3 regions of the Ammoniphilus soli genome follow, and region 1 is predicted to be linked to each of the others. Evidence: riboswitches for the same ligand, from Rfam matches in the RefSeq annotation. Region 1 holds a riboswitch; each other region holds the start of a gene.

Evidence for each region. A riboswitch is a leader RNA that binds a small molecule or an ion and turns the genes downstream of it on or off. The one in region 1 is predicted to bind cobalamin.
Region 2: another riboswitch for cobalamin. It lies ahead of cobT (nicotinate-nucleotide--dimethylbenzimidazole phosphoribosyltransferase); the one in region 1 lies ahead of ABLT31_RS31735 (S-layer homology domain-containing protein).
Region 3: another riboswitch for cobalamin. It lies ahead of ABLT31_RS24780 (hypothetical protein); the one in region 1 lies ahead of ABLT31_RS31735 (S-layer homology domain-containing protein).

What each region holds. Positions count from the first base shown of each region.
Region 1 covers NZ_JBEGDL010000034.1:21,679-32,322, forward strand. The annotation lists gene ABLT31_RS31710 (copper amine oxidase N-terminal domain-containing protein) at 1-413, shown strand, start outside; gene ABLT31_RS31715 (stalk domain-containing protein) at 483-1,952, shown strand; gene ABLT31_RS31720 (O-antigen ligase family protein) at 2,144-4,387, shown strand; gene ABLT31_RS31725 (hypothetical protein) at 4,465-4,716, opposite strand; gene ABLT31_RS31730 (S41 family peptidase) at 5,040-6,479, shown strand; cobalamin riboswitch at 6,788-6,970, shown strand; gene ABLT31_RS31735 (S-layer homology domain-containing protein) at 7,081-10,401, shown strand; gene ABLT31_RS31740 (prenyltransferase/squalene oxidase repeat-containing protein) at 10,415-10,644, shown strand, end outside.
Region 2 covers NZ_JBEGDL010000001.1:696,565-707,208, reverse strand. The annotation lists gene nagZ (beta-N-acetylhexosaminidase) at 1-235, shown strand, start outside; gene ABLT31_RS03945 (exodeoxyribonuclease III) at 270-1,040, opposite strand; gene ABLT31_RS03940 (methylated-DNA--[protein]-cysteine S-methyltransferase) at 1,123-1,647, opposite strand; gene ABLT31_RS03935 (LysM peptidoglycan-binding domain-containing protein) at 1,813-2,097, opposite strand; gene ABLT31_RS03930 (sulfite exporter TauE/SafE family protein) at 2,349-3,224, shown strand; gene trhO (oxygen-dependent tRNA uridine(34) hydroxylase TrhO) at 3,274-4,191, opposite strand; gene cobT (nicotinate-nucleotide--dimethylbenzimidazole phosphoribosyltransferase) at 4,266-5,981, opposite strand; cobalamin riboswitch at 6,073-6,253, opposite strand; gene ABLT31_RS03915 (alkaline phosphatase PhoX) at 6,312-7,055, opposite strand; gene mscL (large conductance mechanosensitive channel protein MscL) at 7,175-7,558, opposite strand; gene ABLT31_RS03905 (ArsR/SmtB family transcription factor) at 7,675-8,046, opposite strand; gene ABLT31_RS03900 (SRPBCC family protein) at 8,047-8,478, opposite strand; gene ABLT31_RS03895 (cation:proton antiporter) at 8,612-9,841, opposite strand; gene ABLT31_RS03890 (hypothetical protein) at 9,891-10,178, opposite strand; gene ABLT31_RS03885 (DHA2 family efflux MFS transporter permease subunit) at 10,378-10,644, opposite strand, start outside.
Region 3 covers NZ_JBEGDL010000016.1:56,391-67,034, forward strand. The annotation lists gene cobD (threonine-phosphate decarboxylase CobD) at 1-498, shown strand, start outside; gene cobU (bifunctional adenosylcobinamide kinase/adenosylcobinamide-phosphate guanylyltransferase) at 495-1,034, shown strand; gene cobS (adenosylcobinamide-GDP ribazoletransferase) at 1,031-1,774, shown strand; gene ABLT31_RS24760 (histidine phosphatase family protein) at 1,771-2,367, shown strand; gene ABLT31_RS24765 (adenosylcobinamide amidohydrolase) at 2,382-3,086, shown strand; gene cbiB (adenosylcobinamide-phosphate synthase CbiB) at 3,092-4,054, shown strand; gene ABLT31_RS24775 (histidine phosphatase family protein) at 4,068-4,595, shown strand; cobalamin riboswitch at 4,677-4,875, shown strand; gene ABLT31_RS24780 (hypothetical protein) at 4,991-5,227, shown strand; gene cobJ (precorrin-3B C(17)-methyltransferase) at 5,268-6,854, shown strand; gene ABLT31_RS24790 (sirohydrochlorin chelatase) at 6,872-7,768, shown strand; gene cobK (precorrin-6A reductase) at 7,787-8,587, shown strand; gene ABLT31_RS24800 (precorrin-8X methylmutase) at 8,565-9,215, shown strand; gene ABLT31_RS24805 (cobalt-precorrin-5B (C(1))-methyltransferase) at 9,222-10,319, shown strand; gene cbiE (precorrin-6y C5,15-methyltransferase (decarboxylating) subunit CbiE) at 10,312-10,644, shown strand, end outside.

The DNA.
Region 1 (10,644 bases):
TTGCTGAAGTTGCAACACCAGCTCCTGGAACTGTATATGCTAATGCTAACTTCACAATCGACAGCACTACTTACACTGTAAATGGCGTTGAGAAGACTGCTGACGTTGCTCCATTCATCCAAGATGGACGTACTTTCTTGCCAATCCGTTTCGTAGCTGAAGCTGTTGGTGTAACTGAAAGCAATGTTATCTGGAATGCTAACACTAAGACTGTTACTCTAATCAAGGGTGATAGAATTGCTCAGATCCAAATCGGAAGCAAGAACTTAGTTGTTAATGGAGTATCTGTACCAATGGATGTAGCTGCATTCGTGAAAGACGGTCGTACAGTTCTACCTCTTCGTTATGTAGCTCAAGCTCTTGGAGCAGAAGTAACTTGGGATGAAGCTACTAGAACAGTTTCTGTAAAGTAATAGCTTAATATAAAGAGAAAAGGGTCTCCTCATGGAGTCCCTTTCTCTTTTCCAAAAGATTATTAGGAGATGATACAATTTATGAAGAAATTCTCCTCTTTACTACTTACTTCCTTACTTCTATTTTCATCTATGGCCGTAACAGGTGCCGAAGGTTCTTCCTCCAACATTACTGTGTACATAAATGGACAGGTTCAGGAGTATGAACAATCTCCTGTTATTGAGCGGGATTTTACATTAGTTCCTCTTCGGGGGATATTTGAATCTCTAGGTGCTAGTTTATCTTGGGATGATAAGGCTAAAAAGATTACGGTAACGAAGGATTCTATAAGAATTATCATGACGGTCGGTTCAGATACGGCACTGATAAATGGGATGCCTGTAACTTTAGATGTTTCCCCAAAGATCATGAATGGTCGTACGATGATTCCTCTGCGATTTGTTAGTGAAGCTCTCGGATCTGAAGTGAAGTGGGATGGAGCTACAAAGCAAATCCATATCAATACGAAGGAATCTAAAGCTACGAAACTAACCTTTGAGCTAGCTCTTTCCTACGCTGAGAAAAACAGTCCCTCTTTAAAGAAAGCTATTGCGGATATTGAACGTTCGGAAGAGGTCCGTGATAAAGCCGGTGATAATCTGAATTTCACTCCACTTGGGACTGGTAATGGATCAAATGATGCTTTAGAAAGATCAGCTTTAAAAGGTTTACAGCAAGCGGATATCAGTTTGCAAATGACAAAGAAAAATGTCGATACATTAAAAGATGCCTTATACTTTAAAGTAAGAAAGTCTTATGATGAAATCCTCCAAAAACAAAAAGAAATGCAGTTGGCTGAGTTGACATTAAACCATGTCTTAAGCCAAGAACGTATTACAAATATAAAAGCAGAAGCAGGATTAGCTAGTGAATCTGACACAATACAAGCACAAAATAATGTACAGGAAGCAAAAGAAAAACTAGAAGCTGCGAATAAGGCATTGGCAGATTCAGAACAAAAGTTTAATCAATTATTGGGGTTAGATAACGGAGAGACCTATGTATTAGAGGATTACCCTTCTTTTGAAAAGCTCATGGAGGTTAACTTGGACCATCATGTGAGGAACGTCGTAGCTGAGAATCCTTCTCTTTGGTCACTTGAGAAGCAAGTTGATCTTGCTAAATTAGATGTGGATCTTTACACTTTCAATGATCCGTCAAATCCAATTCCGTATAAAGCAAAGGAAATTGATGTAACGAAAGCCCAGCTAACCCTTGCTGACACGAAGCAACAGTTAGAGGAAAGCATTAGAACGATGTATTATAATATTAGACAGTTGGAAAACCAGATTGGCGTATTACAAGCAAATTTAGCTAAAGCGGAACAAGGCCAGAAAATGGTTCAAGCCAAATATGATGTAGGAATGGCTATAGAGGCAGAATTAACAGAAGTAACACTTAGCGTAGAACAACTGAAGCAGCAAATATTTAATGTTACGGTTCAGCATGAACAGCTTAAAATTGCGTTCGAGAAGCCTTGGGTACTTGCAGGAAACTAATAATTCTATGAATAGATAAAACATGAGGGTTAAAACCTTTAAGGACAAATAAGGTCTCCTTAGGGTTTGCCCTTTTTTGCTTTTTGAGGTATCGGATATATTATTGGACAGTCAACCATATATTTTAAATTGTCTATAGGAGGCGAATTATGTAAAATGATAGGAGATATAATTTGGGTGGAGGGTATTAGATGAATTATTTTATTGTAAGTGCTTTGGCATTCTTATTTATTCTATCTCCTTTTAGTAGGGGACTTTTTTTTGAAGCGGATTTCTATCTTATTCATTTCTTTGTTTATTTATTATTTATTAGTTGGGTGGTTAAATTATTTGTTGTAAAAGAAAACTTTTACTTTCCGGGTTTATCCATTTTTCTAATAACCATTACTTATTTGATCTCTTTTTTTACTGCTGAATCTCCGCAAGGGAATTTTGATAATCTCCTTCGTTGGCTTAATTATTCAGCAGTATTTGTGATGCTAGTTTCGATATCACGAGATCAAAAGTTAAAGGAAATACTGCCCCACCTGATCGCTGTTCTAGCTCTAGTTCTTTCTTCCTTTGCTGTACTAGGCTATTTTAAACTGGTAGATTATCCAGATGTCATTCTTATTGACCATCTAGGAAACTCACGGTTTACAAGTGTCTTCCAATATGGAAATACTTTTGCAGCAGTTGTTGGTGCCTTTTGGGTATTTTCCTTGGTATGGCTTACTGATAGAGAGAACTCTATTTGGACTTGCATCCTTCTAGCTTTACCCATGGCTCTCTACCCATTAGATTTATTCCATACCTATTCACGTGGTGCACTTTTGGTTTTTCCAATTGCATGGATTACGGGGCTTATACTCCTCCCGTTTAGCCGCCAATTGATATATGTTTTGTATACTCTGATATCACTAGGGTCTGGTTTTCTATTATTTAGGATAATTACTGGAACAAGCCTAGTCATGGTCAGTATAATTACACTGACTACTGCAGGAGTAATCCTGCTTATTAGCCAGTTGAATCGTAAATTTGGCTGGAAATTAAATGAATTTAATAAAGTGAAGTTTTCACGTTATTTTCTAACTTTGGCTGCAGGTGTAGCTGGTTTTCTATTGTTTTTAGATTTGTATAATCAAGGTTTTGTATATAAACAGTTACCTACAGCATTTCAAGAGAGAATAAGTGATATCAGTACAGGAACCTATAGTGTCCAGGGAAGGTCCATGTTTGCTCAGGATGCTATGAAAATAGTAAAGGATCATCCTTTTACAGGGGTAGGCGGTGAAGGCTGGAGAGTCCTATTTACAAAATATCAAGAGATCCCTTACTGGAGTAATGAGACCCACAATGGATATTTAGAAGTATTATTGAATACAGGATTATTAGGTCTTGGTGTTTTCTTAGTCGTTTTTGGTTTCTTTTTCTTTAATGCAATCAGGAACCTGGGGAACTCAAATCTTAAACAGTACACGTATACACGAGCAGCGATTCCTGCTCTCGTCATGATATTCGTGCACAGTTTCTTGGATTTTAACTTTTCTTACGGGACGGTATGGTATATTGTTCTATTTCTATTGGCTATTGCTATGGACACCAAGAGGGAGAGCACAACATTCTCCAGGCCAGCCATTTATTACACCACGCTAAGTGGTCTTTTAATCCTAGTTACCATCTTTTCATTCTATAGCCTGAAATTCTATTCAGCCAACCAGACGCTAGCTACGATAAAAAATGGTCAGGTAACAGAAGAATTGGTAAATAAACTAATAGATAAAAATCCTTATTCTACGGAGCATCAATACATCGCAAGCAGTGCAAACATGCAGCTATTTGAACAAACCCAACAAGAACAGTATAAGCAGAAATTATTGGAACAGCTTGTCTATATGGAAAACTTAGAACCCAATAATGCACGGTTGTTGTTCAATGTAGGCGTTCAATATGTACAACATGGAGAATTTGATAAGGGATTAGAGTATTTCAATAAAAGTTTAATCCAAGATCATTACAATGTAGACCTATACCAGAATATCATGAAAATTAAAAGTGACATTATGCGCCAGTATCTTGGTCAGGATCATGTCAAAGCTCAAGAATATGCTCATTCCATAGTGAGCGATTATGAACAGATGAATAAATGGCATGAAAACATGGTAAACCATCCTGTTCAGATGAATGAGAGGAACTATCATATTCCTACGGTTGTTAGGCTTTATGCCGGTCAAGCTCTGCTAGTGCAGAAGAGATATGAAGAAGTTATAGCGGTCATAGAGCAAGCGATGGGAGATCAGGAGGCTGACATTAGACTGGAGATCCAAGCGCTCCTTGCTGCAGCATATCAATTGAACGGGGAACAAGAGAAATCTCAGCAAATTATCAATGGATCATTGATCGAATTTCCTCAAATTCAACAAAAAGTACAAGAGTATTTAGCTTTTATTCAGTAGAAGTTCCTTTGGAACTTCTTTTTTCTTTTTAAAAAATGAAATAAAGGAGCTACTCAAAATGAGATAGCTCCTTTGTTTTAATCTGTTATATTGATTGTCTTATGCTCTGCTGCTGCATTAATATCCCTGTTAATAGCAAATCTGTCGTTTTCTGATAACTGTCCATTTTTCTGCAGAGAGCTATAATATTGCTCTCCAGCTTCAATGGTTAATTTGCGCAAATATTCATGGTTAGGATTTTCCGATAAGTTAATCAAAAACTTTCGATATACTTCTTTATTGTTTTCTATAGCTGTGCTCTTTCTGAAGATAAACTTTTTTAGGCCCATTGAGGTACCTCCTTTGTCTTTGTTTACTATATTATATTAATTCTACATTCCCATCCACCTGCGTTTTTTTCCACCCATAATTGCATTTAAATATTTTTTACGAAAACAAAAACTATATGAAAACCTATTTATGGTGGTATAGCAGATATGATTGTACCTCTCTTATAGTTAAGTTGTCTGATCATAAATGTAGTTTATGGATCCGTAATTATATAAAGTTGTAAAATTAGCGTTTTTAGGATATTTTAGGAAGAGGTAGCAAAAATATATAAATTGAGCCAATTTTAATTAGGCTCTATTCCAGATAGGGAGAGTTGTTTTTATTGTACAAATCATTCATATATGTCACTACTCTATTTTTCCTTTTTTCTTCTAACAATATAGTTGTAGCAGATCAGAAAAAAGATCCTAATAGAGAACGTATTTTAGAAGTCTATGATCTCATTCAATCCCGTTATCTAAATACTCCAGATCAACAGAAACTAAGCGATGCAGCGATAAAGGGGATGGTACAAGCACTCCAGGATCCCCACACAACGTTTTTTCACGATCAAGAGTTCTCTGACTTTTTGGGTTACGTGGAAGGCGTCTACTCTGGTATTGGCGTAGAGCTTAATTTACAAGAGGGAAAAATGGTTGTGCAGGAAGTATACCCTGGTTCCCCTGCAGCAAAAGCAAATATTCAATTGGGAGATACGATCCTTTCAGTCAATGGGGTAGAAGCAGTGAATGAAGGCGTCATTGTCGCTGTAGCTTATTTGCAAGGTCCAGAGGGAAGTACAGTTTCTGTAGAATTTAAACGAGATGACGAAATACAAACGGTAGAATTAACAAGACAAAAAGTTCATATTCCTCTCGTTAAATCCAGATTAAGAGGTTCGTATGGTTATTTGTCGCTTTCGACCTTTAATGAGGAATCAGTAGGATTATTTAAACAGGAGCTGGCTAAACTTCAAAGGAATAATATGAAAGGGTTAGTTCTTGATCTAAGAAATAATCTAGGAGGTACTTTAGAATCGGCTCTGCAATTTTCCGGTTTTTTTATTGAAGATGGTACGATTGTCATTATGAAGGAGAAAGATGGAAATGAAAAGGAATTAAAGATTAAAAACGGATCAGATTGGCAGCTCCCGCTTGTCATTCTGGTCAATGAAAATACGGCAAGTGCTGCTGAATTGATCGCTTCGGCATTGCGAGACAATGGAAAAGCCAAGGTCATCGGTGCTCTAACCTATGGGAAGGGAACGGTTCAGGAAGCCATCCCTCTTGGAACTGGAGGAGTCTTAAAGCTCACGGTTGAAGAGTACTTTAGCCCTAATCATACTGTGATTCACAATGTAGGGTTATATCCGGATATTTTTGTTGATGATCCAATAGAGCAGCTTCAAGCAGCTTTTTATGTCCTGAAAAATAATAGTAGAATTATATTAAGATCAGCAGGAGACGTTCTGATTAATGGAGAAAGAGATGAAAGCCCGATAGAATTAGCCTTTCAAAAGAAGGGAACGTGGTATCTTTCGATGCGTAAGATGGCTTACTTGTGGAATGGAAAAGTAAGTTATGATATAGAACGCCATGAGGTATCCCTTCAATTAGGGACTAAAAATCGAACCTATAAAATTGGAAATACACCATCTTTGACCATAAAAGATGGTGTTGCTTATCTAGCTTTAGATGAGGTGTTGAGGAGATACGATGGCATTCAAATGAAGAATGCTCAGGGAGCTCTTGTACTCTATAAAAGTAGCCTCGAAGAATATTAAGGTCATGCAGTGATAGGGGAGTATAAATTTAAGATCGATTATAAGTCTAATTATCCATGGTGTATTGAAATGTAGTGCTATCCGAACTAACGTGATATTCTCTTGAAAGAAGAGCTGTCCTCCTCAAGGGAGACAGCTCAATGTATTATTTGCTATAAAAACTAGTCCTACCCTTTAATATTCAAATAGTACCCTTGAAACTACCACGTGTTTTTTTTCTACACTCCTATTCATTAGCAATCCCTTCTATTTTTCCCTTCCATTGACGCCCATGTGAATGCTTGCTAATATTTAGAGAATGAATGATAGATTTCCAAGATTGTTCAGGTGTCGATTATCGACAGAAAGAGGGAATCCGGTGTCGAATCCGGAGCGGTCCCGCCACTGTAATAGGGATCTGCCTTAGCATAAAGCCACTGGATGAATATCCGGGAAGGGATAAGGCGGAGATGAACTAGAGCCAGGAGACCTGCCTGAACAACAGATGGCCCGTCCTACGAGGAATAGGAAGGTTTATTTCTGCATGTCATCGTTTTGGATGTGGATAACCTTCTTCGTGTTCGGGGAAGGTTTTTTCAATTACAACAAGAAAAGAGGGAAGATGATGAGAAGGGGAGATTGGAGAAACAAAGGCTTGGCGGTATGCCTGGCTTGGGTGATGCTCTTGATAACCGTTCTAGGCGGTTTTTCATCCCAGGCAGTTGCCTCGAATCAAGGCAATGTAAAAGTTAGAGTAGAAGGAAGCATCCAAACCCTTGCCAATGTACAGGTGCAAGCAGGGCCTACAGCGCTGGATGCGCTGATTGCTGCGATGGGTGAAAGTCAGCTGGATATCGAGCAAACCCAATATGGGAGCAATATAAATGCGATATCCGGCGAGAGAAGAACAGAAGATTATTCCAGTTCGTGGTGGTATTACGTGAAGCGCGGAGGTAGTTACGAGTATCCATCCGTCACCGCGGACCAATTTTCGATATACCCTGGCGATGAAATTGTGTTCTATTATTCGACATGGGGAGTGACGAAGATCCCTGATGTTCGTTATCAACCCGTTGTCTTAGAAGGACAAACCGTCACCCTTTCCGTTTATGGGGAAGATGGTGAGCCTACCGTCGGGGCCAGTGTTTATTTTGAGAATCAGGTGTTTTCGATTGATCAGCATGGACAGGCGGTGCTGCCTGGACAGCCTGTAGGAAACTATTCTTTCACTGTTCGACATGAAGAAGATGGCATTCAGAAGCTTGTCCGGACGGACGAGCTGTACCTTCAGGTTGTTTCGGATATGGTGGAACGTGATCTTGCTCCACCTGCCTTCAAAGGCAACACCTATGATAGCGACCGAAAAGTATTAATGGTGACAGGTGATCTTCAGGAACCTTCCTTGGCTTGGGATAGTACGGAGAAGCTGACTGTTGAGGTAACAATTCAAAAAGGGGATTTTTCTCAGACCAGGCGGACTGAGGCACAGAATTATGCTCCTTACCTTATTGTTTTCACAGGCATTGATCCAGGTGAATATACCATTTCGCTGAAAGCTATAGATCAGTATGGGAACGAAAGCGTGCCCGATGTTAGGCAATTTAGTTTAAGCAAGGAGACCTCTACAGAGCAAGCCGCCCTCACGAAGGCGATCGCTTACCTGAAAACGAAACAAAAAGCGAATGGCCGATTTGATGACTGGACCGCGATGGCGTTAGCCCAGGCGGGGGAGAATCTTCAATCTTCCTTATTCACGAAAGACGGCAAGCAGTATGTGGACCATTTAAAAGCAGATGTTCAGGCTTTAGCTCCCAATGTAAGCTATACAACGGACTATGCGCGCCTTGCGATGGCTGTATCGGCAATCGGGCAAGATCCGCGAGATTTTTACGGGATCAATCTCATTGACGTATTAAAGTCGAGAGTGGACAATAACGGGCATTATGGCTTAGAGTCTGAGCGGACATGGGTTAACAGCCATGCTTGGGCAATCCTGGCGCTTCACGCGGCGGATGAGCCGGTACCTCAGGCTGAGCAGGCGAAAGCTTGGCTGGTTCAGCAGCAAAATGCGGATGGGGGATGGGGCTTTAGCACGGATTATTCTTTCACAGATCCTGATATGACCGCTTATGCGATTCGCGCCTTAGCCGCCTTAGGCGTTGGTTCTAGTGATGGAGCGGTACAAAAGGCAGTTGACTATTTTAAAACGCTTCAAAACCAGGATGGTGGTATGAAGCAGGGATGGACCGCTTCTTCATCGAACGTGTTCACCACGACGGAAGTGATTAAGGCTCTTCTTGCTGTATTCTTAAGCCCAACTTCCGACACCTGGAAAAAAGGAGATAACCATCTCATTTCCTACCTTCTCTCCAACCAGGAACTGAATGGCCAACTCGCCAACGAGAGAGGGACTAGCGGGCTGGCTTCTATTTTAATGGACATGGGATTCCGACCTGAATCAACAAATTTAGTTGGCGGTGAAACAACCTCTCCTAGCGGAACGCTTTCTGTCAAAATGACCATTACAGGAAGAAATGGAGAAAACTTCTTCAACCGTTCCTTAAGCTTACCTAAGGGCTCTACGGTCATGGACGCGATATTGAAGGCGAATCAAGAAGATCCTTCCCTGCAGGTAAGAACGAACAGCTCTGAAACCTATGTTTCAAGTATCAAAGGACAGGAAGCGGAAGGACTAATTGGATGGAACTATCGTTTGAATGGCGTGAAGCCCGATACGATTGGGGCAGCGGAAATGCCGCTCTCGGATGGCGACCAGATTGAATGGTTCTGGGCTTCAGCAAGTGAGGGGGCTTATGCAAACCAGATAAATCCAATTCCGGCAGGAACACCGCAAGAGGTGATCGAACGTTTAAGCGTGCAGCTGGAAGACCTTCTCAACGATACAGGGTCCAAAGTGATCGGTGAAGATCGCCTCAGCGGTGAAGGGTTGAAAAAACTGACGGAATTCATTCAAAATAACCGGTTCGAGCTCAAGCAAAAGGTAGAGATCGATAAGGATACAGTCATTAAGGATGAGCAAGAGGAGCTGGTGTTATACATCCCTGCTCAGTCCCTCACAACGGAGACCGAAATCACGGCTCGGAAGTGGAAAGCAGAAGAGACCGATGTTCTAAAACACGCAAAATATGTTTCGCCGATTTATGAATTTGGACCGGCTGGTACTTACTTCGAAAAGCCGATTGCGATTCAATTGAAAGTAGCTATTCCGGAAGCTGCAAGTGTGGATCACCTGATCTTGGCTTGGTATGATGAAGAAAAGAAGCGTTGGATACCTATACCGTCTGTCCTGGATATCTCTCAAGGGGTGATAGTTGGGACGGTTGATCACTTTACGAAGTTTGCGGTCTTAAAAAGCCCAGAATTCCCGGATGTAACAGCGTCCTACCATTGGGCGGAGGATGCCATCTACAGCTTGGCCCAGCAGAACGTGATCCATGGGATAAATGGTGCGTTTCAACCCGGGGGGGCGATAAAGCGAGGGGAATTTATGACCCTACTTGCGAAAGCCTTGCATCTGGATGAGTCTGTCTCAGCAGAACAGCTCAAGGTGTCTTTCCGTGATGTGGAACAGCATTGGGCAAGATCTTTTATTGCTCAGGCGTATCATGCAGGATGGGTAAAGGGCTATTCAGATGGAACCTTCAGACCGGAACAGACGATCACCCGGATGGAAATGGCCACTCTACTTGTTCAAGCTTTTGGAAATAATGCGTCCGCGAAGAACGAGGAGAAAGTGCGGGAAGCTTTGAAGGGCTTTGCTGACCAAAAGGATATTCCGGCATGGGGTAAAATTTCGGCGGTCAATGCCATTCAGGCAGGCTGGATAAAAGGAAAATCCAACGGAACGCGATTTGCTCCGTTCGATACGGCAACCCGTGCCGAAGCAGCGGTTATGGTTTATCAAAGCCTTTATATAAAGTAGAGGGGGAATGGATTTGAAAAGATGCATTGGGTTGATGTTGGCTTTTGTGCTGCTCCTTCCGTCTTTTGCCCAAGCCAATGAGGATCAAGCGGTCCGTTGGCTACAGGGGAAAAAAGGGGAGTGGGCAACCATTGCTTTAATCGCCGCGGGTCAGAAAGCATCCCTGTCTGGGATCCCAGAGGGAAGGGCGATGACGAATTGGGAAAGGCTGCTGTTGGAAGAAGCGGCCGTCGGGCAAGTGAA
Region 2 (10,644 bases), on a different contig from region 1:
AAGCGATATCGTGCTAATTGGTCATGAATATGAAAGACAAGTGGCTGTTCTCCATTCCCTTAAGCAAGCTGCAATCGATGGAACGATTCCAATCGAAGCGATCGATGATAAAGTATACCGTATTTTAAAACTCAAACAGAAATATCAACTGGCCGATGATACACTAAATAATAAAGTGGACATCGACCGGATTAATACGGATCTGCATGGAGTTCTCAATCCCTTTCTTAAATAGAAAAAAAAAAGCAGGACTATCCTGCTTTTTACTCCTAATTTGTGATCTTCTCTGTCATCAATTCCAGAACGATCGGACAATGGTCGCTTCCCATTATATGCGAGTGAATGTGAGAATCCTTCAACTTATCTCCCCATCTCTCAGATACAATAAAGTAGTCAATTCTCCACCCAATATTTCTCTCTCTGACCTTAGCCATATAGGACCACCAGGAATAGGCCCCTTCCCGATCGGGGTAGAAGTATCTGAAGCTGTCAATAAATCCGCTTTCCAGCAAAGCTGTCATCTTGCCGCGCTCTTCATCTGTAAAACCAGAATTTCCTTTATTCGTTTTAGCGTTTTTCAAATCGATATCTTGGTGGGCTACATTCAAGTCTCCACAAAGAATAACGGGCTTGATAGAATCCAACTCTTTTAAATGCTGAAGGAATACATCTTCCCACTTTAATCGATAGTCTAGTCTCGCTAAGTCTCTTTGGGCATTGGGCGTGTAGACATTAACCATAAAGAATTCTTCAAATTCCAGCGTAATCGCTCTTCCCTCAGCATCAAATTCTTCAAGCCCTAATCCGTATCTAACAGATAGCGGCTCTTTTTTAGTGAAAATAGCCGTACCTGAGTAACCCTTTTTCATTGCAAAATTCCAATATTGATAGTATCCTGGAAAATCGAGCTGGATTTGCCCTTCTTGCAATTTTGTTTCTTGAATACAGAATATATCCGCATCCACTTCCTGAAAATAGTCTAAAAAACCTTTGGTAACGCATGCTCTAAGTCCATTTACATTCCAAGAAACCAATTTCATCTCGCGGTTATAATCTCCTTATTGTTCTGTAAGCGGGAAGCTTCATCATTTATTCTAACATACGATGGGAATATCGGATTCTTTATGCATGTCCAATTTTCTCCAAATGAAGAAGTTGCGTCTTCATTTCCAAACCGCCGCGATAGCCTGTCAGCGAACCGTTCTTACCAATCACACGATGGCAAGGGACGGTAATTAACACTGGATTGGCACCAATCGCTGCCCCAACTGCACGAACGGAACCCGGCTTTTGAATAAGATTCGCAACATCCGAATAGGACCGCGTTCGTCCGTATGGAATCTCGCACAGCGCATTCCACACGGCAAGCTGGAAAGGGGTCCCGCTTAAATCAACCGGTATGGTAAATGCCCTGCGCTCACCTCGCAAATACTCGATAACCTCCGCCGCATACGGCTTAAGCTTTTCATCATCGTGAATCAAGACACTTCCAGGAATACATTTTTCCGCCCAATCGGATAATTCTTTAAGCGGCTTATTGGGCGATCCCACATAACACAGCCCCTTGGATGTTGCAGCCATGTAAAGGCTCCACTCTCCATAGGCGAGCAATGTCCAATATATAGACAAATTTACGCTGCCTTCCAATTGTGAAACACCTCCTCAGCAGATATCTAAAGGTAGTTCACCTCACTCCCAGTATACTCCTAACGAAGGGATTATGTATGCATCTGAAAATGGACCAAGAAGAAAAGCTGTCTAAAAAGGTGTTGTTTCACTGGCCATTCTAGACAGCCTTAGAGGAAAATAGCATCACTGTTCCAATCTGCGCACTCTTTGTTCTAGTCTATCCAACCTTCGTTCAAGCCGGTCCAATCTCCGTTCGATGTTCGAAGCAGGAGGCTGAGGAGTAGGGGGGGTTGGAAATGGCGGGGTTGGCGGAACGGGGGACGGTCCGACCGGGATGAATAATCTTTGGCCGACATAAACGTAATACGGCGCTGCTAAGTTATTTGCTCTGATAATAGCATCTATGCTCACATTAAAACGTGTTGCGATGCCATATAAGGTATCGCCGGGCTGTACGATATAATTCATATATTACCTCCCATCATGGTCTCACGATAACCTATGCGATAAATGACTACAAAGACAGCCTAAATTATGCTTATGGAGCAAGTAACCCTTGAGGCTGTTTTCCTTCCAAGCACCACAATTTTCTGGGAAAATAGGCTATCAATGCCTAGCCCACCTACATAAATTGCTAAAAAAACTTATTCTTTACAGGATAATACCTATATCATATAATTCCTATTACAATACTATGAATTGAGCGGAGGAGAACGGATTTGAGAAAGCTAATTATCTTTACAATTGTTGGTTTTATGGCACAACTGGTGGATGGTTCGTTAGGCATGGGCTTTGGTGCAACGTCTGCATCCTTGTTGCTAATGTTTGGGATCGCTCCTGCTGTAGCCTCTGCTTCCATTCATATGGCTGAAATCGCTACTACGGCGGCATCTGGTGCATCCCATTTATGGTTCCGGAATGTAGACAAAACGATTTTATGGAGACTAACCATTCCCGGTTCCATCAGTGCGTTTATCGGGGCCGCATTTCTTAGCAGTTTACCAGGAAATCTAATCAAACCTTTTATATCGGTTTTTTTGATCCTGCTAGGCTTCTACATTTTAATTCGCTTTTTATTCTTGAACCGTTCTTCAACCGAAAAACAGCCATCCCCCATGACAAAAGCCTTTCTGACCCCATTGGGGTTAGCCGGTGGATTTTTCGATGCGGTAGGCGGCGGTGGCTGGGGACCTATCACGACGCCTATGCTGATCGCAAGAAAGGGAATTTCCCCCAGAAAGGTGATTGGTACTGTGGCTACAAGTGAATTTGCGATTGCCCTGTCTGCAACGTTAGGTTTCGTCCTGTTCCTAGGTTTGGAGCAATTCCAATGGCAATTGGTTATCGCCTTCATGATTGGAGGAATCCTGGCCGCACCTATTGCAGCTTGGCTCGTAAAAAAGTTGCCTACTTATCTTTTAGGTGTTTTAGTCGGGGGATTGATTATACTAACCAATGCTGCCACCATTATCAAATCGCTGGCATTGCCCGTTTCATGGGCAACTGTGGCTTATGCCCTGATTATTGTTTTGTGGGCTGCCGCCATACTATATCAGCTTAGAAATAGGAATCGCTTTGTTACAGTTGAGCAGTAATTCACTTTTTCTCTAAATATAAAAAGGAACCAGGCAGCTGGTTCCTTTTTTAGCCTACAACCTCATCCATATCCTGTTGTAACTGGTGTTGCTTTTCGCACTCTGGTGAACAGAAGCCTCTATGCACCTCTTCACAATGGGCATGAGCAATCGTTTTTTTGTTGCAAGAAGGGTAGGCGCAATTAATGTAGCGATCTTCCGGTTCCCCGCAATAATGGCACTTTCCAATCACCTTATCTTCATCCGTCCGATTGACGGGAACGGAAATGCGCTCATCGAACACGTAGAGCTTTCCATCCCATAGTCTCCCTTGAACTTCAGGGTCTTTTCCGTATGTAACGATCCCCCCATGCAACTGGGCTACGTCCTCAAATCCCTCTTCCATCATCCACCCGGTTAATTTTTCACAGCGAACCCCACCGGTACAGTAGGTGATGATTTTTTTGTCCTTATATTGGCCTAAATTTTCGCGAATCCACTCAGGAAATTCCCGGAACGATTTCACATCTGGCCGGATAGCACCGCGAAAATGCCCAATATCGTATTCATAATCATTTCGGCCGTCGATAACAATTACATCTTCATCTTTCAGGGCCTCATAAAATTCTTTCGCGTTTAAATACGTTCCTGTCTTTTCAAAGGGAGCAGGAGCGTCTTCTACCCGGAACGTAACTAACTCCGCTTTATACCGAACATGCATTTTTTGAAAGGCGTGTTCGTCTGCTTCATCGATTTTAAACCACAAATCAGCAAAGCGCGGATCGGCGTGCATATGATCCATGTATTCTTGAGTTTGCTCAACCGTTCCGGAGACCGTTCCATTAATCCCTTCAGGAGCAACCAGGATGCGACCTTTTAAGCCCAATTGCTTGCAGTATTCCAAGTGTTCCTGCGTAAATTCTTCGGGGTTCTCAATTGGAACAAATTTATAGTAAAGCAATATGCGATACGGTTTTTGCGTTTCCATCTTAATTCCTCCTGTTAATATACATAACCTATCTTTCCCTAAGATGGGGAAACATAGTATTAAAGTTAAAATCCTTAAGCGGATCCCACTCTGTTTGATACCCCAGCTGAATCGAATGTTGCCATTTCGGTCATGATTGCATGAACAGTATCAATGATGGGAAACATCAAGGCAGCTCCCGTTCCTTCACCTAATCGCATGTTCATCTGAAGCATGGGAACCAACCCTAGCTCCTCCATTGCGATGCGATGACCCGGCTCTTCCGACTGATGGGAGGCAATCAAATATTCCCGTACAAGTGGCTGAAGGCGGACAGCACACAGCGCAGCGACAGTAGAAATAAAACCATCAAGAACAACAGGTACCCGTTTCACTGCGGCTCCCATGACTAGCCCCGCAAGTGCAGCTATTTCCAATCCTCCCACCTTTTGAAGAACATCAAGCGGATCATTTGGATCAGGTTGATGTAACTGAAGAGCTTGCTCAACCACGTCTATTTTCCTTGAAAGAGACGAAGACGCAATTCCTGTCCCGCAGCCTACAACCTGCTCTGCCGGCTTGCCTGTCAAAGCAGATAACACAGCCGAGCTGGTTGTCGTATTTCCAATACCTACTTCTCCCGTAGCCAACAGCTTCGCTCCCTCATAAACCTGTTCAAAAGCCACTTGGATCCCGGCTTCCATGGCTTGAATGACATGTTCCTTGCTCATAGCTGGAGCCTTCAGCATGTTCGCTGTACCAAAGGCTACCTTGCGATGGATCAAACCGTCAACACCGGTCAAATCCCCATCTACGCCCACATCCACGCAGACGACTTTTCCTCCTGCATTTCTTGCCATCACATTGATAGCGGCGCCGCCACGCAGAAAATTATGGACCATCTGTACGGTGACTTCTTTAGGGTAAGCTGATACGCCAGCTTCAGCAACTCCATGGTCAGCAGCCATTACCACCACTCTTTTATCAGGGAAACCAGGCTGCATGGTACCCGTTATGCCAGCCAATTGCTTAGCCAGTTTTTCGAGTGCCCCTAAACTTCCCGGCGGTTTGGTCAGCTGATCTAAATGTACTTGTGCCTTTTCCATTGCGTATTCATTTAAAGGTTTGATTTTTTTTACCGTTTTTTCCAATAGCGTTGAGTTTTCCTGAAAAGCTGATCCCCAGGTGTCAAAAAAGACAAGATCATTTATGGACCTTCTTTTTTCCCAGTTCTCCGTCTCTAAAATGGGAGCCGTCGGATAGTTATCGGTGTATCCAATGGAAAGAAGAGCAATTGGTTCAATGTGCGGCGGTATGCCCAGGATGTCCCTCACATCATTTTTTTTGTAAAAGCTGACCCAACCCATGGCCAAACCTTCTGCATAACAAGCTAACCACATATTCTGGATGGCACAGGCCGCGGAAAGAATATCAGTTTCCGGAATGGAATTTCTCCCCAACACGTGAGATCCTCCTCTTGTCGGATCACAAGTTACGCAGATTGTAAGAGGTGCCTCCCTAATTCCTTCTATTTTTAGATTAAGGAATTGATCAGCCCGTTCTCCTTCATAATGGATCGCTAATGCCCTTCTTTCTTTATCCGCTGCCCACGCAAGCCTTTCTTTTATTTTCTCATCGTTAATTAGAATAAAATTCCATGGCTGCATAAATCCAACTGAGGGGGCATGGTGGCCAGCAAGTAGAATTTTTTCCAAGCTTTCCTCCGGTATCGGTTTCGAATTAAACTGTCGAACATCCCTTCGCTCAGATATCGCCTTAAAAACGCCCTCTTTTTGCAGTTCATTTAACAAAACACACCTTCTCCTTCCCAGTGATTCTAATTTTAAATTCAACACAAAAAATCCCAGCCTTAATAAGACTGAGATGGTGTCGTTTCTCAAAGTTAGGATACTAAATTTGGCAGGTCTTCTGACTCAAGTTCATTGTGAATATACGCCTTCCCAGCTTTAAACCAGTGGCATTATGTATATTCACTCCCTTATACAGCGATGGACACATCGTGTGGTTTTGCTTCCCTATTCTCCACGAAATCTAACGTGGCACCAAATTTGCTTTTTCATTTTAATTTATATTAATATCTTTTTTTATAGAAATCAATACCAAAAACACACCTCGTATTATTAAACCGTCACGCCATGACGATGTAAGGCGGCCGCTTCCAATACAGAAATACCTTGTTTTTCTGCAAATGCCGCTAGCTTGTCCGAAATGACCGGAGCAAAGTGGGCAGGAGGAGCAGCATGGCTCATCGCACGCTGACGCGCAGCATTGATAAATAAGGTGTTGCCATCTGGAGAAAAGGCAGGTCCAGCAAATTCTGAGCCGTTCAGCTTATTTTCTGCAAATGTATAAACATTGCCTTCAGGGGTAAGCCCAATAATCCGGTCTGAACCGCCTCCATCTTCGGCAATCCACAGGTCTCCCCAAGGCGTGATAGTGATGTTATCCGGCATCTCAAGATCGTTGCTATCGGAAGATTCATAGAAAAGCTCCAATGTGTTCGTTGCAGGGAAATAACGATAAACCCGGCCTAATCTTTTATCTCCAGCACTCGTATCGTCAAACCAAAGAGCGCCCGCCGCAAACCAAGATCCTTCTAATCGGCTGAACTGAATGCAACCGAGATCTCTTGCATCTTCTTTTGCGCGCTCAGGCTTTACTTGCTTCCAAACGATCCCGAAAGTTTGTCCGGTCTTGAATGTGCTCGCAGCCGAATTCGGAAGCACCTCAATCGCAGCCGCTTCTAGTATTCCACCTTCCTGCAAGGAACCTAGCTTTTGGCTGCGATTATGAGGTGTAAAACGATAGAGAAAGCTAGGATTGCTATCCTCTGTTAAATACCAAATGCCCGTGGCAGGATCCATGCTGCAGGATTAATAATTATAAAAACTAGTTCTAAAGTATAGTTCTGCGAGAAAAATATAAAAAAAAAGACCCGATATTCACCATAATTAGATGAAGGTCGGGTAATTTCAAATTTGCCTTATAGGTCTCTCCGCTGTTTTAAGAGATCTCGAATTTCCGTCAGCAATACTTCTTCTTTGGATGGGGCAGGCGGTGCAGCAGGTTTCGCTTCTTCTTTCCGCTTGAACCGGTTCAATCCTTTAATGAAGAGGAAGATGGAGAAGGCCACAATTAAAAAGTCAACGACAGTCTGCAGGAAAGCCCCATATTTTAATACGGCATTGCCAAACTGAAATTCCAATCCGGATAGGTTCAGTCCTCCTAGAAGAAGACCTAAAAGCGGCATCAGCAAATCATTGACCAATGAGGTGACTATTTTTCCAAAGGCGGCCCCAATAATAACCCCGATCGCAAGATCAAGTACATTACCTTTCAGCGCAAATGTCTTAAATTCTTGCCACATATTTATTGTCCCCCTTTGTTATTTTTTGACTAGCTAATCCTACCACATTGTGTTTATTCTATCAAAGAAAAGCGCCACAAATATGACGTGGCGCTCTGTGAATCTACTGTTTTGTCTTATTTGGAGTCTTGCTGATTATCTGGCCGAACCACTTTCAATTCCTTTTCCCCATGTTTTTCTACCACATGCTGGAGCATAGATAGTTTGTTAGTCCAAAACTTTTCATAGAAAGAAAGCCATTGTTTCAGTTCTGTTAAGGGTTCTGGCTGCAGCCGGTACAGCTTGGTCCTGCCTACCTTTCGGCCGCGGACTAATTTTGCTTCTGATAGAACATGCAGATGTTTGGCAATGGCTGTTCGGCTCATAGTAAAGTGGGACGTGATTTCCGAAATAGGCAGTTCTTTATCGGCGAGCAAACGCAGAACCTCTCGCCGTGTAGGGTCCGCAATAGCTTGAAAAATATCAGGCTTTTGTGCTGTAGAGGTCACCTAGTTTTCGACACCCTTGCGAAGATTCTCCATAATTCCTGCCCAGCCCTGTGCCATTCGGTCGCGAATGACGGAATTCTTCTCGTTGGCTTTTGAAACGAGCTGATCCTCCTGCTTCCATCCGCCATGGATCAGCGTAAACTCAGTTTTATTATCCAGCTCTTTTAAGAGAAACGAAACTACCCAGCCCTCGGTATCCCATGTAAAGGATAGTCGGTTAGGCGCGTCGATTTCTATGACCTTGCAAGGAGACGGACCAAAAGGCGATTGCAGATGAAATTCATATCCTAATTCCAACTGAAAATCATTAGGCATGAACCAAGAGGCTATCCCCTCGGACGTGGAGACGGTCTCCCATACCTTTTGAATCGGAGCTTCAATTACAACAGTTTGTTTAATGTCTGGCAGGGTATTGGAATGATTGTTTTCCATATATCTATCTCCTTTGGCAAAATAAAACCTTTTGGTTTCGTTTTTGATTATATAAAACCTTTGTGTTTCATGTCAAATAGTCAAAGAACATAAAAAGGCTGCTATATAGCAGCCGAATTCAATCAAGTTAGATTTAGGCATTTACCACGAAGGGTTTGACCTCTTCTTCTTTTTTCCTTTTCATGGTCAACTTGATTAGCGGAGGAGTGACAAGGGTTGTCGCAATCACCACAATCACTGCAGCGCCGAACAAGTCATTGCTAATAAGTCCTCGATCGATACCGATCAAGGCAACAATGAGCCCCACTTCTCCCCGAGCAATCATCCCTGTCCCAATTCCGAGTGCACTCTTCGTATCAAACTTGGCCAATTTTGCACCAATCCCGCATCCGATAATTTTGGTAATTATCGCAATAAAGGCAAGCACAAGGCTAAACCAGATGATTTCCGTATTCATTTCTTTAAAGTTAGCAACCAACCCGATATTCACAAAAAAGAGAGGTACGAAAAACGGAAAACTAAACGATTCTACCTTATGAGTCATTTCGTCTCGATGCGGTGTCAAGCTGAGCATTAATCCGCACACGTATGCTCCAACAATCCCAGCTACCCCAAACAGTTCAGCCATATAAGCAAACAGGAGGGCGGAGATCACGCTGACCGCAAGCAAGGTTTGGGAAACTTGAAATTGATTGAACCACGTAATGAATTTAGGAAGAATAAAGTAACCGAGCGCAACAGCGATGACAAAAAACATAATAATTTTAACCAGTAGGAAGATCAATGAACCGAGGCCGCTTCCACCCGCGGCTCCCCCGGCAAAGATTCCCAATACGGCAGATAGAATAATGATGCCTAACACATCATCCAATACTGCAGCCCCAAGAATCGTTACCCCTTCCTTAGACTTAAGCTTGCCTAGCTCTCTTAAGGTTTGTACGGAAATACTTACGCTTGTTGCTACAAGTAGCACACCTATAAAAATGGCTGTGTGAATTTCATACCCAAAGAAATAGGCGACTCCCATTCCGCCAAAGAAGGGAATGATCACTCCTCCAACAGCAACTAATGTAGACGCAAAAGCCGACTTTTTAAATTCTTTTAGATCGGTCTCAAGTCCAGCCAAAAACATTAGTAGAATAACTCCCACCTCAGCAAGTTCCTTAATGAGTTCATTGGGATGAAGGATATTGAGCAAGGATGGTCCCAAGATAATACCGACCAATAACTTTCCAAACACTGAAGGCTGTCCTATTTTTACACTTAATTGTCCCATTAATTTGACGGCAAATACAATCAATGCCAATTCAAACAAAAAATAAAACTTGTCTGCCTTTTCAATTGAAGACGTTATCAATTCCATCCATTCCATTGTTTCTGCTAAGGGCTGTCCCTTAGCTCACCTCCCTATTTCAATAGTTTGCCTCTTCCGCATCCGGCGATAAATCAGCCTCTTTTAATTCCTTTAACAGCCTGGAAATCTTTTCTATCGAACAGCCATCAGGATTATAAAAGCTAACCACCAGCTCTAAGGTCGTGCCGAAAGTAGGCAGGTGCTCTCTGATTTCTACACTTGTGTTGCCAAATTTTTTACGGAAGACGTGCTTCGTCTGTTCCTCCCATCCCATCCTTCGTAAAACGTTCTCATATTCTTCAAAATCCTCTTCTTCAATGTGTAGGATCATACTAGTGATCTTCATTTCCTTCCCTCGTTTCTATGTAAATCTTAATTATAATTATACTATATTTTTATAATCTACTTCACCTATATATATTATTATATTTTCAGAAAAAAAGCTTTTATATTTGTATATTTTAATAGAAATCGGGAGAAAAAAATAGCCGCTTTCTCCCTCATTCGAGAGAGAAAAAACGGCTAAAGCATTATCAATAGATAAATTAATGAGCAGACATCTGCTTATTGCCCCATTCTGCCTCAGGTGGAACCGCGCGCTTCAGAAAAAATGAAGCAATCCAAGCCATGGCAACCAACCCAAAGGCTAGGAGAAAGGCACTTTTCATACCTGCAGTCATTGCTAGAATCGGAAGTTCCGACTCATTAACTGTATTCCCCGCCTTTTCTATAAACCGCTTAGAGCCGTTCGTCATGACGGTCACGAGAAGAGCAGTGCCGACAGCGCCCGAAACCTGCTGGAGCGTGCTGAT
Region 3 (10,644 bases), on a different contig from region 1:
CGCCTTGGCCAATTCCCTCGGCTGATTATAGTCCGATCGATGACAAAGTTTTATGCGATACCCGGCCTTCGTCTTGGATTTGCCCTCGGCCATCCTAAGGTCATAAAAGGCATGACGGGAAAACAGGTCACATGGAGCGTTAATAGTCTGGCGCTTCAGGCGGGAGAGCTTTGTCTTCAGGAGCAGGAATATGAGAGGGCTACAATCCGTCTGATCAAAGAAGAGAGGAATTATCTGATCCGGGAGTTAGCAGGCTTTTCAGGTTGGAAGGTATGGCCGGGAGAGGCCAACTTTTTGCTTGTCCGCCTCCCTGCCCATTGGAAGGCGGATGATCTGCAATGGGCGCTTGGCTGCAAAGGAATCATGATTCGCAGCTGCTCCATGTATCCTGGCTTGACTCCGCAGGATATCCGTCTCGCGGTGAGATCGAGGGAAGAAAATGACCGTCTTCTTTCCGCTCTCCAAGAAGCAGATCAGGAAAGGCGGGAATGCCAATGAGCCTCATCCTCGTTACGGGAGGCGTTCGTTCAGGGAAAAGCCAATTTGCCGAAAAGCTAGCCCGCGATCAAGGAGACCGAATTTTGTATGTAGCCACGGGGATCCCATGTGATCAAGAGATGAAGCAAAGAGTTGAATTGCACCAAGAACGCCGGCCAGCAGGATGGGGGTTAGTCGAATCCCCTTATCACCTGGATGCAGTGCTGCCGAAGGCCCATGAATACGATGCGGTATTACTTGATTGTCTCTCTTCCTGGATAAGCAACCGACTAATAGAAGTGCCGGAAGAACGGATAAGGGATCTGCAAACTGCCCGACAAATACGTGAAGATTTGCTTCATTGGCTAGCCTCAGTCCGTCGTCTGCCGATCCCTGTCATTGTCGTTACCGGTGAAGTCGGACTTGGGGGAGTCGCGATGTCCCGTTTGGGCAGGTGGTTCCAGGATGTCTTAGGAGAATCCAATCAGCTGGTTGCAGGAGAGGCGGATGAGGTCTATGCCGTCATCTCGGGGATTCCCTGGAGGATAAAAGGATGAACCCGTTTTTTCATGCCGTGGCTTTCCTGACTCGCCTTCCGGTTCCTCGGCTCAGCGATTCCAAGGAGGACTGGGTAAGGAGCGTTCCTTACTACCCTTTGGTTGGTCTGCTTATAGGCGCCTTGCTCTGGTTGGCCGCAATCAGCTTTAGCTTTCTCCTCACGCCACCCGTTGCAGCTGTGCTGACTTTGGCCGTATGGATTTTTGTGACTGGCGGGCTGCATCTGGATGGTTGGATGGACTTGGCAGATGGGCTGGGCAGCCATCGCCCGCGAGAGGACATGCTGCGAATCATGAAGGATAGCCGAGTAGGGGCGATGGGTGTCATCGCAGCAATTTTGCTGATTCTTCTGAAGGCCGTTCTTCTCTATGAGATCATTCAAAAGGGACTATCGTTTCATCTCGTGCTAGTTCCGGTGTTAGCCCGCTTGATGCTCGTTTTTGCAATATGGCATTGGCCCTATGTCTCGGTTCAAGGGATTGGTACAGGGATGCGGGAAGGATTAACCCGATGGAAGATCGGGATAGGCTTTATTTTTGTGGCAAGCTTGGCACTTCTACTGGAAGGCGTTCCCGGTCTGCTTTCGCTGGTTGTCGTTTTGCTTATGGGGTGGATGTTTACTGTCGGGGTTTGCAAGAAATTAGGAGGTCTGACGGGTGACGCTTACGGCGCACTGGTCGAGTGGACGGAAGCGGTTGGTCTTTTGCTGTTATTCCTGTTTTGGAGGTGGCTCGGGTGAAATGGATTTGGATCCGCCATGGAGAAACAGAACCCAATGCCCAAAGAAAATACTTGGGTCATCTGGATGCCCCGCTTAACGACAGGGGAAAACGGCAAGCCCAAAAAACGGCTAGCCGCTTGAGCAATCTAGCGATTCACCGGATCTACTCCAGCGACTTGGCCAGGTGTATGGAGACGGCAAGATTATTGGGACAAATGCTCAATCTCGTACCGAATGCCATACCATCTCTTCGCGAGCTTGATTTTGGGGAGTGGGATGGGCGAACCTATGAGCAGATTGTGCAGACTAACCGTTCCCAGGTTGAAGCATGGTACAGCAATCCTTTCGATTGCTCCCCTCCTGGGGGGGAAACTCTGCATGCCTTCGGTCAAAGAGTAGACAGGTGGCTAAATCGGCTGTTTCAGGACACGTCCGAAGGAGAGACGATTGCGCTGGTTAGCCATGGCGGGGTTATCCGCTATTTCGAAAGCAAATGGGTGCGGGGCTCTGCGGATAAATTCTGGGATACGCAAGGGCTGCCCCATGGGAATTACCTGGAGGCGACGTGGAACGGCAGCCACTGGTCTGTTCATCGTCCGAATAACGAATGAATGGAGGAAAACGGATGGCACAACCCTTCCAATGGCAAGCAAACTACCGATCACAAGTTTGGCCGGACATTTCCATAGATTATAAGATAGACCATGTTTTAATCAGGTCCCGTGCCCCTCTTGCTTCATGCAGCAGCGCACTCTGGGGAGGCGGGCTTGCCCATGCCCGATACTTTTTCAATGGGTTTGTTTCCCATTCCTATCAAAGCGACGATCCGCAGGGGATGATCAAGGCAGAGCTGGCCCGCCGGGGCTATCCTCTCGGGGAAACCGTAGGATTGCTGACAGCGGCCAAGCTTGCGAATGCTTCTATCCATGAAGAAGCCGGAGACCAATTTCGGCTGGTCTGCTGCGCAACGGCAGGGACAGGAAACGCTGCGAGAGCGGGCATGGCGCGCCAAACCTTTCCTGCCTATCAATTCGGAACGATCAATATCCTGATTATGCTCGATGGCCGCCTTTCATCATCGGCGATCATCAACGGAATTATGACCGCATCGGAAGCGAAGGCGGCCGCGCTTCAGGACCTTCAGATCTGCGATGCGGAGGGAAGGATTGCGACCGGAACGACAAGCGATGCGATCGTTTTAGCGGCAAGCCAGCAAGGAAAAGCGGAGCATGAGCATCAATTTGCCGGAACAGCAACGACGGTGGGGAATGCCATTGGGAGACTGGTGTACCAATCGGTTTATGAAGCCGTTGCGACGCAAGGGAGATAAACAGGATGATTCAAGCCATGACTTTATTTTGCGCGTATCTCTTGGATCGCTTGATTGGAGATCCTCGGTTCCTGCCTCATCCTGTAGTAGGAATGGGGCGGTTGATCACCAGGCTGGAAATAGGGATCAGAGCTATTGGTTTAAAGGAAAAGCAACTGAAATGGGCGGGACTGTTATTTCCCCTGGTTCTCGTAGGAGGAAGCTTTCTTCTCGTATGGCTGTTCCTGATAGGGTTGAGCGCCATCCATCCCTGGCTGGCATGGGGAGTGGAGGTTTGGCTGATCTCGACTACGATTGCTACGAAGGGCTTGGCCGATGCAGGCATGGAGATTTTTCGGCATTTGAAGAGCGGTCAACTGGCGGAAGCCAGAAAAGCCCTTTCCATGGTCGTCGGGAGGGACACGGAGAACTTGGATGAGCCGGAAATTTCAAGAGGTGCGGTCGAAACGGTGGCCGAGAATATTGTGGACGCGATTCTTTCTCCCTTGTTTTATGCAGCCATCGGCGGTGCACCCTTAGCCATGGCTTACCGGGCAGCGAATACCTTGGATTCAATGGTTGGGTATAAGGATGAGCGATACATGAATTTAGGCTGGGCTTCAGCCCGCTTTGACGATTGGGCCAACTATATTCCGGCGCGGCTGGCTGCGGCTGTTCTCGTGGTCGCTTGCTGGATAAAAGGTCATAACGGCACGGCAAGCTGGCAGATCGTCCGGCGTGACGCAAGGCTTCATCCGAGCCCCAACAGCGGGTTCACCGAGGCTGGGATGGCTGGCGCACTAGGGATACAATTGGGGGGCTTGAATTATTATCAGGGAGTTCCGTCCCATCGGGCAAGGCTCGGCGATCCCCTGCGGCCGATCCGGGCTCAGGATATAAGAGAAACCGTACAGGTGATGAAGCTTGTATCCCTCCTGTTTCTCGCCCTGGTTATGATAGGCAGAATGGGATTCGAGAAATTCTGGTAAAGGAAAGAAGCAAATGAAACTCACCCTCTTAAGGCATGGACAGACAGACTGGAATGTACAGCGGCGAATGCAAGGGAGAAAAGATGTTCCGCTTAATTCGACGGGAATTAAGCAAATCCTGGAGATTGGTGAATTTTTTTCAACCCAACTAAACTATCGTTTTGATCGGATGATTGCAAGCCCTCTGCTTCGGACCCAGCAAACCGCGGCGCTTTGCAGCGAGATTCTGCGGCTTCCGGCCGAACTGCGCGACGAGTTTCAGGAGCGCTCCTTCGGGGATCTCGAAGGCCAGACCATCGATGAAATCCGCCAATGCTACCAGATCGAAGATGTGGAGGAAATGGCGGAAGGATGCTACGGGGTAGAGAGCCTGGATTCTTTCCGGGAACGGCTGCAGCAGGGCTTGCGCTATCTGGAGGCAGCCTATCCCAGCGACCGGATTTTGCTCATCACCCATGGCAGTGTAATCAAAGCCATCGCAGGGTTTTACGGGATAGAGACCTGCATTCTGAAAAATGGAACATATATCGAATTGAAATAAGGTGTTGAATGCCAACTGGCTTTTCTGTATGATTTAGGCATATTAAGAACTTTTGACCATATCTATAAGTTGTACAATTGAATAGCGAATGAAGAGATAGGTGCTGAATCTAGGTTCAGCTTAATAGGGAAGCTCGGTGTACAATCCGACACGGTCCCGCCACTGTGATGGACGCTAATGGAAAATTAGCGGCTTTCAGCAACAGCCACTGGAATCATAACTGGGAAGGCGCTGGAAGGAAGTCCTAAGTCAGGAGACCTGCCTATTTCTTTAACACGGTCAACCTACGAGGAATAGGAGAGTGTTAGGATGCAGTCTGCCATTTTGTCTTCTTGATGAAATGATTTTAGTAGCTATTAAAGCATCTCTAACCATTCATGGTTGGAGGTGCTTTTTTGGTTTTGCAGCTTTTTGTTGCAGGAGGTCTCGTTAGCTTTCGAAATAACAGGAGATTTTCCAGCTATTTAAGTGTTTGGCTAGAAAAAGGGCCAAATAATCGGACATATTTCCTGTTAAGCCAGGCAAAACTATCAAATTTTGCGCATTTCAAAGAAATAGCCGGGCTTTTTCCTGCTATTTTCATCGAAAGAACCCTCAAATTTCAGATAGCCGGATTTTCTCCTGTTATTTGATTGACCAACCGTATGGAAAATAAGAAAGGGTGGTACAGCCATGAAAGGGAAGCTGCTAGTCATTGGCTTTGGTCCCGGAAGCTTTGAGCATATAACCAAGAGGGCGCGGGAGGCGCTCCAGGAAAGCGATGTGATCATCGGCTACTCCACCTATGTGGAGCTGATTCAAGGACTGCTTACGGATCAAGAGGTAGTGAGCACGGGGATGACGGAAGAAGTCAGCCGTGCCCGGGAAGCGGTTCGCCAAGCCGAGACGGGAAAGAAGGTAGCGGTCATATCCAGCGGCGATGCGGGCGTCTATGGCATGGCCGGATTAATCTATGAAGTTTTAGTAGAGCAGGGCTGGAAGAAGGAGTCAGGGGTAGAAGTGGAGATTGTCCCCGGCATATCTGCCATCAATTCCTGCGCGGCGCTGTTAGGGGCTCCTATTATGCATGATGCCTGCACCATCAGCCTAAGCGATCACCTGACTCCCTGGGATCTGATCGCGAGACGGATTGAAGCGGCAGGCCAGGCAGACTTCGTGATTGCCTTATACAATCCGAGAAGCGGCAGAAGAACGAGGCAGATCGTGGAAGCGCAGAAGATTCTATTAAAATACCGATCCCCGGACACTCCGGTTGGCCTTGTCAAAAGCGCCTATCGGGATCGCCAGCATGTTATCGTCACCACGCTTGAAAGGATGCTGGACCATGACATCGGGATGCTGACGACGGTAGTGATCGGCAATACATCGACATTCCTTTATGACGGGTTGATGATTACCCCCCGCGGCTACCAGCGCAAATATACGCTCACGGCTGATGAACAGCCCTTAAAGCCGCATCAGCGCCTAAAAGCAGAGAACGAGCCCTGGGCCTTGGAACAGGAGACCTTCGAAACGCCAAAAACTCCTTTAGAGTGGGCGACTGAGGCGCTCTCCCTCATCAATCCGCCAACAGGACAGGCAAATCACCAAGCGGAACCGATATTGCAGCAAGAATCCATTTTTGAATTCGCCGTCAGCCCGGGCGTTGCCAACAAGAAATTCACGCCCCGGCAGATGATTGCCCTTGCGGAGGTTGCAGGGGAAAAGGGGAGCATTGAGTATACTCCGCATCACCAAATCATTTTGCGGATTCCCGCTGCACAGCCCGAGGAGGTTACGGAACGTTTAAGGACAGAAGGATTTATCCTAGCGCCCATCGGGGACGTGATTCAGGTAAAAGCCTGCGATTTCTGCGATGGGGAAAAGAATGAGCCGATCCCCTATGCGGAGCAGCTTCAGCAATCTTTAGGCGGAATGGAAGTGCCCAAAGAGCTCAAGATCGGGTTCAACGGTTGCGGAATGGCTTGCTATGGGGCGGTTCAGGAAGATATCGGCATCGTATTCCGGAAAGGAAAGTTTGACTTATTCCTGGGAGCGAAAACCGTAGGAAGAAACGCCCATTCCGGCATACCGGTCGCGGAAGGCATTGAGCCGGCAGAGATTGTTCCGCTAGTGGAAGAGATCGTGGCCCAGTTTAAACAAAATGGCTATCCGAACGAGCGGTTCCATAAGTTTTTTAAGCGAGTAGGAGAAGTCAAGGGATTTAGGTATCAGGAAATGCCGGCCGTCAGTATTGAACCTGCTGCTTGCGGCGATTAAACATGGGGGTGTAAGGAATGAAGGCCATTTTATTTGTCGGACACGGGAGCAAGGATGCGCAGGGAAATGAGGAAGTCAGGAAGTTTGTGGAAGGGGTTCTGCCAGAGCTGGAAGTACCGATCGCAGAAACGTGTTTCCTGGAGTTTGAGCAGCCGACTGTCATGCAGGGGTTGGAAGCCTGCGTCAAGCGAGGGGCCAGCGAGGTGGCAGTGATCCCGATGATGCTTTTTGCCGCTGGACATGCCAAGATCCATATTCCGGCAGCCATCGATGAAATCAAGGAACGTTTCCCTGGAGTGAAATTTACGTATGGGCGCCCGATCGGCATTCATGAAGAGGTGTTGAGCATCTTAGCCTCCCGGATGAAGGAGTGCGGATTCGATCCGCTGCAGGAAGATCCAGATATTGCGGTTCTGCTTGTCGGCAGGGGAAGCAGTGATCCCGATGCGAACAGCGACCTTTTCAAGATGGCTCGCCTGTTCTGGGAAAGAGGCAAAGCCAACTGGGTAGAACCGGCCTTTATGGGGGTAACTGCGCCTTTAGTGGATGAAGGGGTGGAACGATGCATCCGCTTGGGGGCAAAGCACGTCATTGTCTTGCCCTACTTCCTGTTTACCGGGGTATTGATCAAGCGCATGGAAGCGATGGTACAGCAGTACAGAGACCAATACCCAGATACCCGATTTACGCTTGCTCCCTATTTCGGATTCCATCCTCAGTTGAAAGAGGTCTTTAAGGATCGGGCGATTGAAGCGCTGGGCGGAGAAGTGAAAATGAACTGCGATACGTGTCAGTACCGAATCGCAGCGATGGAACATATCGATCACCATCATCATCACGACCATGATCATGGGCACCACCATCATCACCACGATCACGATCATCATCACCATGACACGGTACCAGTGAAGTAAGGGAAAGGAGGGAATAACGTGATTCTAGTATTGGCCGGAACAAGCGATGCCAGGGAATTGGCCCTAAAAATCAAGGCGGAAGGATTCCCGCTAATGGCGACAGTTGTCACCGAAAATGCGGCAAAAGCAATGGAAGAGGCGCAAATCCCAGTCCGTGTAGGAAGGTTAACAGATTCCGAGATCACCGAGCTCATCCAGAAGCAAGGATTTCAAGCTGTCGTCGATGCAAGTCATCCTTACGCAGAGGAGGCTTCTAAAAATGCCATGGCTGGGGCTCAAACTGTCGGAGTGCCGTATATCCGCTATGAAAGGGAAAATTTGGCCTACCCGAAGCATGAGCTGGTCACGGTCGTCGAGGATTATGTCCAAGCGGCAGAGCTTGCGGCAAAAAAGGGCGGCAACATCATGCTGACCACAGGCAGCAAGACCTTAAAAACATTTGCTGATCGCCTCTTAGGTTTACCGGGAACCAATCTAATTGCCCGGATGCTTCCGCGAAAAGACAATATGGAAAAATGCGAGGAGCTGGGCGTTGAGCAAAAAAATATTATCGCCATGCAAGGGCCTTTTACGAAGGACTTGAATAAAGCGCTGTACAGCCAATATCAGGTGACGCTCATGATAACCAAAGAAAGCGGAAAAGTGGGAGCAGTGGACGAAAAGGTGGAAGCGGCATTGGAAATGGAAATTGAGACGATCATTATCGCTCGTCCCCAAATTCAATACGGTACCAAGTTTTCCGACTTTGACGGTGTATTGTCGCAACTCAACCAAACCTTGAAAGGAGATCAGGCACATGGAATTTCATACGGAGTTTAAACCCCTAACGGTACAGCCCCAGGAAATTGAAGAAAAAAGCTTTCAGATCATTACGGAGGAATTGGGCGAGCATCCCTTTACCGAAGAGCAATATCCAGTGGTCCAGCGCGTTATTCATGCTTCTGCGGATTTCGACCTGGGACGAAGCCTCGTGTTTCATCCGCGAGCAGTTCAAGCCGGAATAGAAGCGATCCGCAGTGGCAAAATCGTTGTGGCTGACGTGCAAATGGTCCAAGTGGGAATCAGCAAGGGGCGGATCGAAAAATACGGCGGGGAAGTAAAGGTGTTCATTTCCGATCGGGATGTGATGGAGGAAGCGAAACGATTGAATACAACGCGCGCCATCATCTCAATCCGCAAAGCCATTAAAGAGGCAGAAGGCGGGATCTTTGCGATCGGAAACGCACCGACGGCTTTGCTGGAACTCATCCGCCTGGTCAAGGAAGGAGAGGCCAAGCCGGGACTGGTCATCGGCATGCCCGTCGGTTTCGTATCGGCAGCGGAGTCGAAGGAGGAATTGGCTAAGCTGGACATTCCCTTTATCACGAATATGGGCCGAAAGGGAGGAAGTCCTGTAACGGTTGCAGCTCTCAATGCCATATCATTAATGGCTGAACGGTTGGGGTAGAGGAGTATGGAGGAAAAAGAGCCGAAATCCCTGCGGCATGGTTATACGACGGGTGCTTGCGCGACAGCCGCGGCAAAAGCGGCACTTATAGCTCTCATCCGACAGGAAACCCCGTGCGAGACCACGATTTCCCTGCCGGTGGGACAGGAGGTCACATTTACCATCGAGAGAAGTGAATATAGCGCGGAAACGGCGATGGCCGGGGTAATTAAAGACGCAGGAGATGATCCCGATGCGACGCATGGGGCGCTCATCCTCGCTGAGGTTTGCTGGAACAAGGAGATGGGCGTAGAGCTTGACGGGGGAATCGGGGTAGGCCGGGTGACGAAGCCTGGATTGCCTGTTGCAGTCGGAGAAGCGGCGATCAATCCGGTACCCCGCATGATGATTCGGGAGACGCTTCAAGGGGTTTTGGAGGATTATGATTTAACTCGTCGGGGGGTAAAGGTGGTCATTTCTGTTCCCGACGGAGAAGAAATCGCAAAGAAGACGTTAAATGGACGCCTCGGCATTATCGGGGGAATCTCGATCCTCGGAACCCGCGGCATTGTCGTTCCCTTTTCGACCTCCGCCTATAAGGCGAGCATTGTCCAGGCGATTAACGTCGCGGTACAAAACGGCTGTGAGCATTTGGTGCTCTCGACCGGAGGCCGAAGCGAAAAATACGCCATGGAACTTTACCCAGGGCTCGCGGAGGAGGCCTTTATCGAAATGGGGGACTTTGTCGGCTTTTCCTTGCAGCAATGCAAACGGAAAAACGCAAAAAAGGTCACGCTGGTGGGGATGATGGGCAAGTTTTCGAAGGTGGCCCAAGGGGTGATGATGGTCCATTCCAAGAGCGCTCCCGTGGATTTCGGCTTTTTAGCCCAAGTGGCTCGAGAGTCTGGCGTTCCGGATGAGCTTGTTGCCGAAATCGCGGGTGCCAATACCGCTTCACAGGTAGGGGACCTGATGCGAGAAAGTGGTTACGAATCTTTTTTTCACACCCTCAGCGAATACTGCTGCCGTTCCGGATTGCAAGAAGTAAGGGGCGGAATGGAAATGGAAACCGTACTGACGACCTTGAAAGGTGAGCTGCTAGGAAGGATGAGTCTACATGGATAATCGAATGAAAGTCATTGGAATCGGCGATAACGGCAAGGAAAGTCTTCTCCCTATCTATTTGAACTGGATTAAGGAAAGTGAAATTCTGGTTGGCGGGGAGCGGCAGCTGGATTTTTTTCCGGAATATACAGGGGAGAAGATCGTCATTAAGGGGGGCCTAACGGCCTTAGCGGATCGACTCCAATCGGAAACCAGGCGAACCGTGGTCCTCGCCTCCGGAGACCCTTTATTTTATGGGATCGGAGGATATTTGTCCAAAAAATGCAACGCAGATATCTTTCCGAATGCCAGCTCCATCCAGCTCGCCTTTTCAAGAATAGGTGAG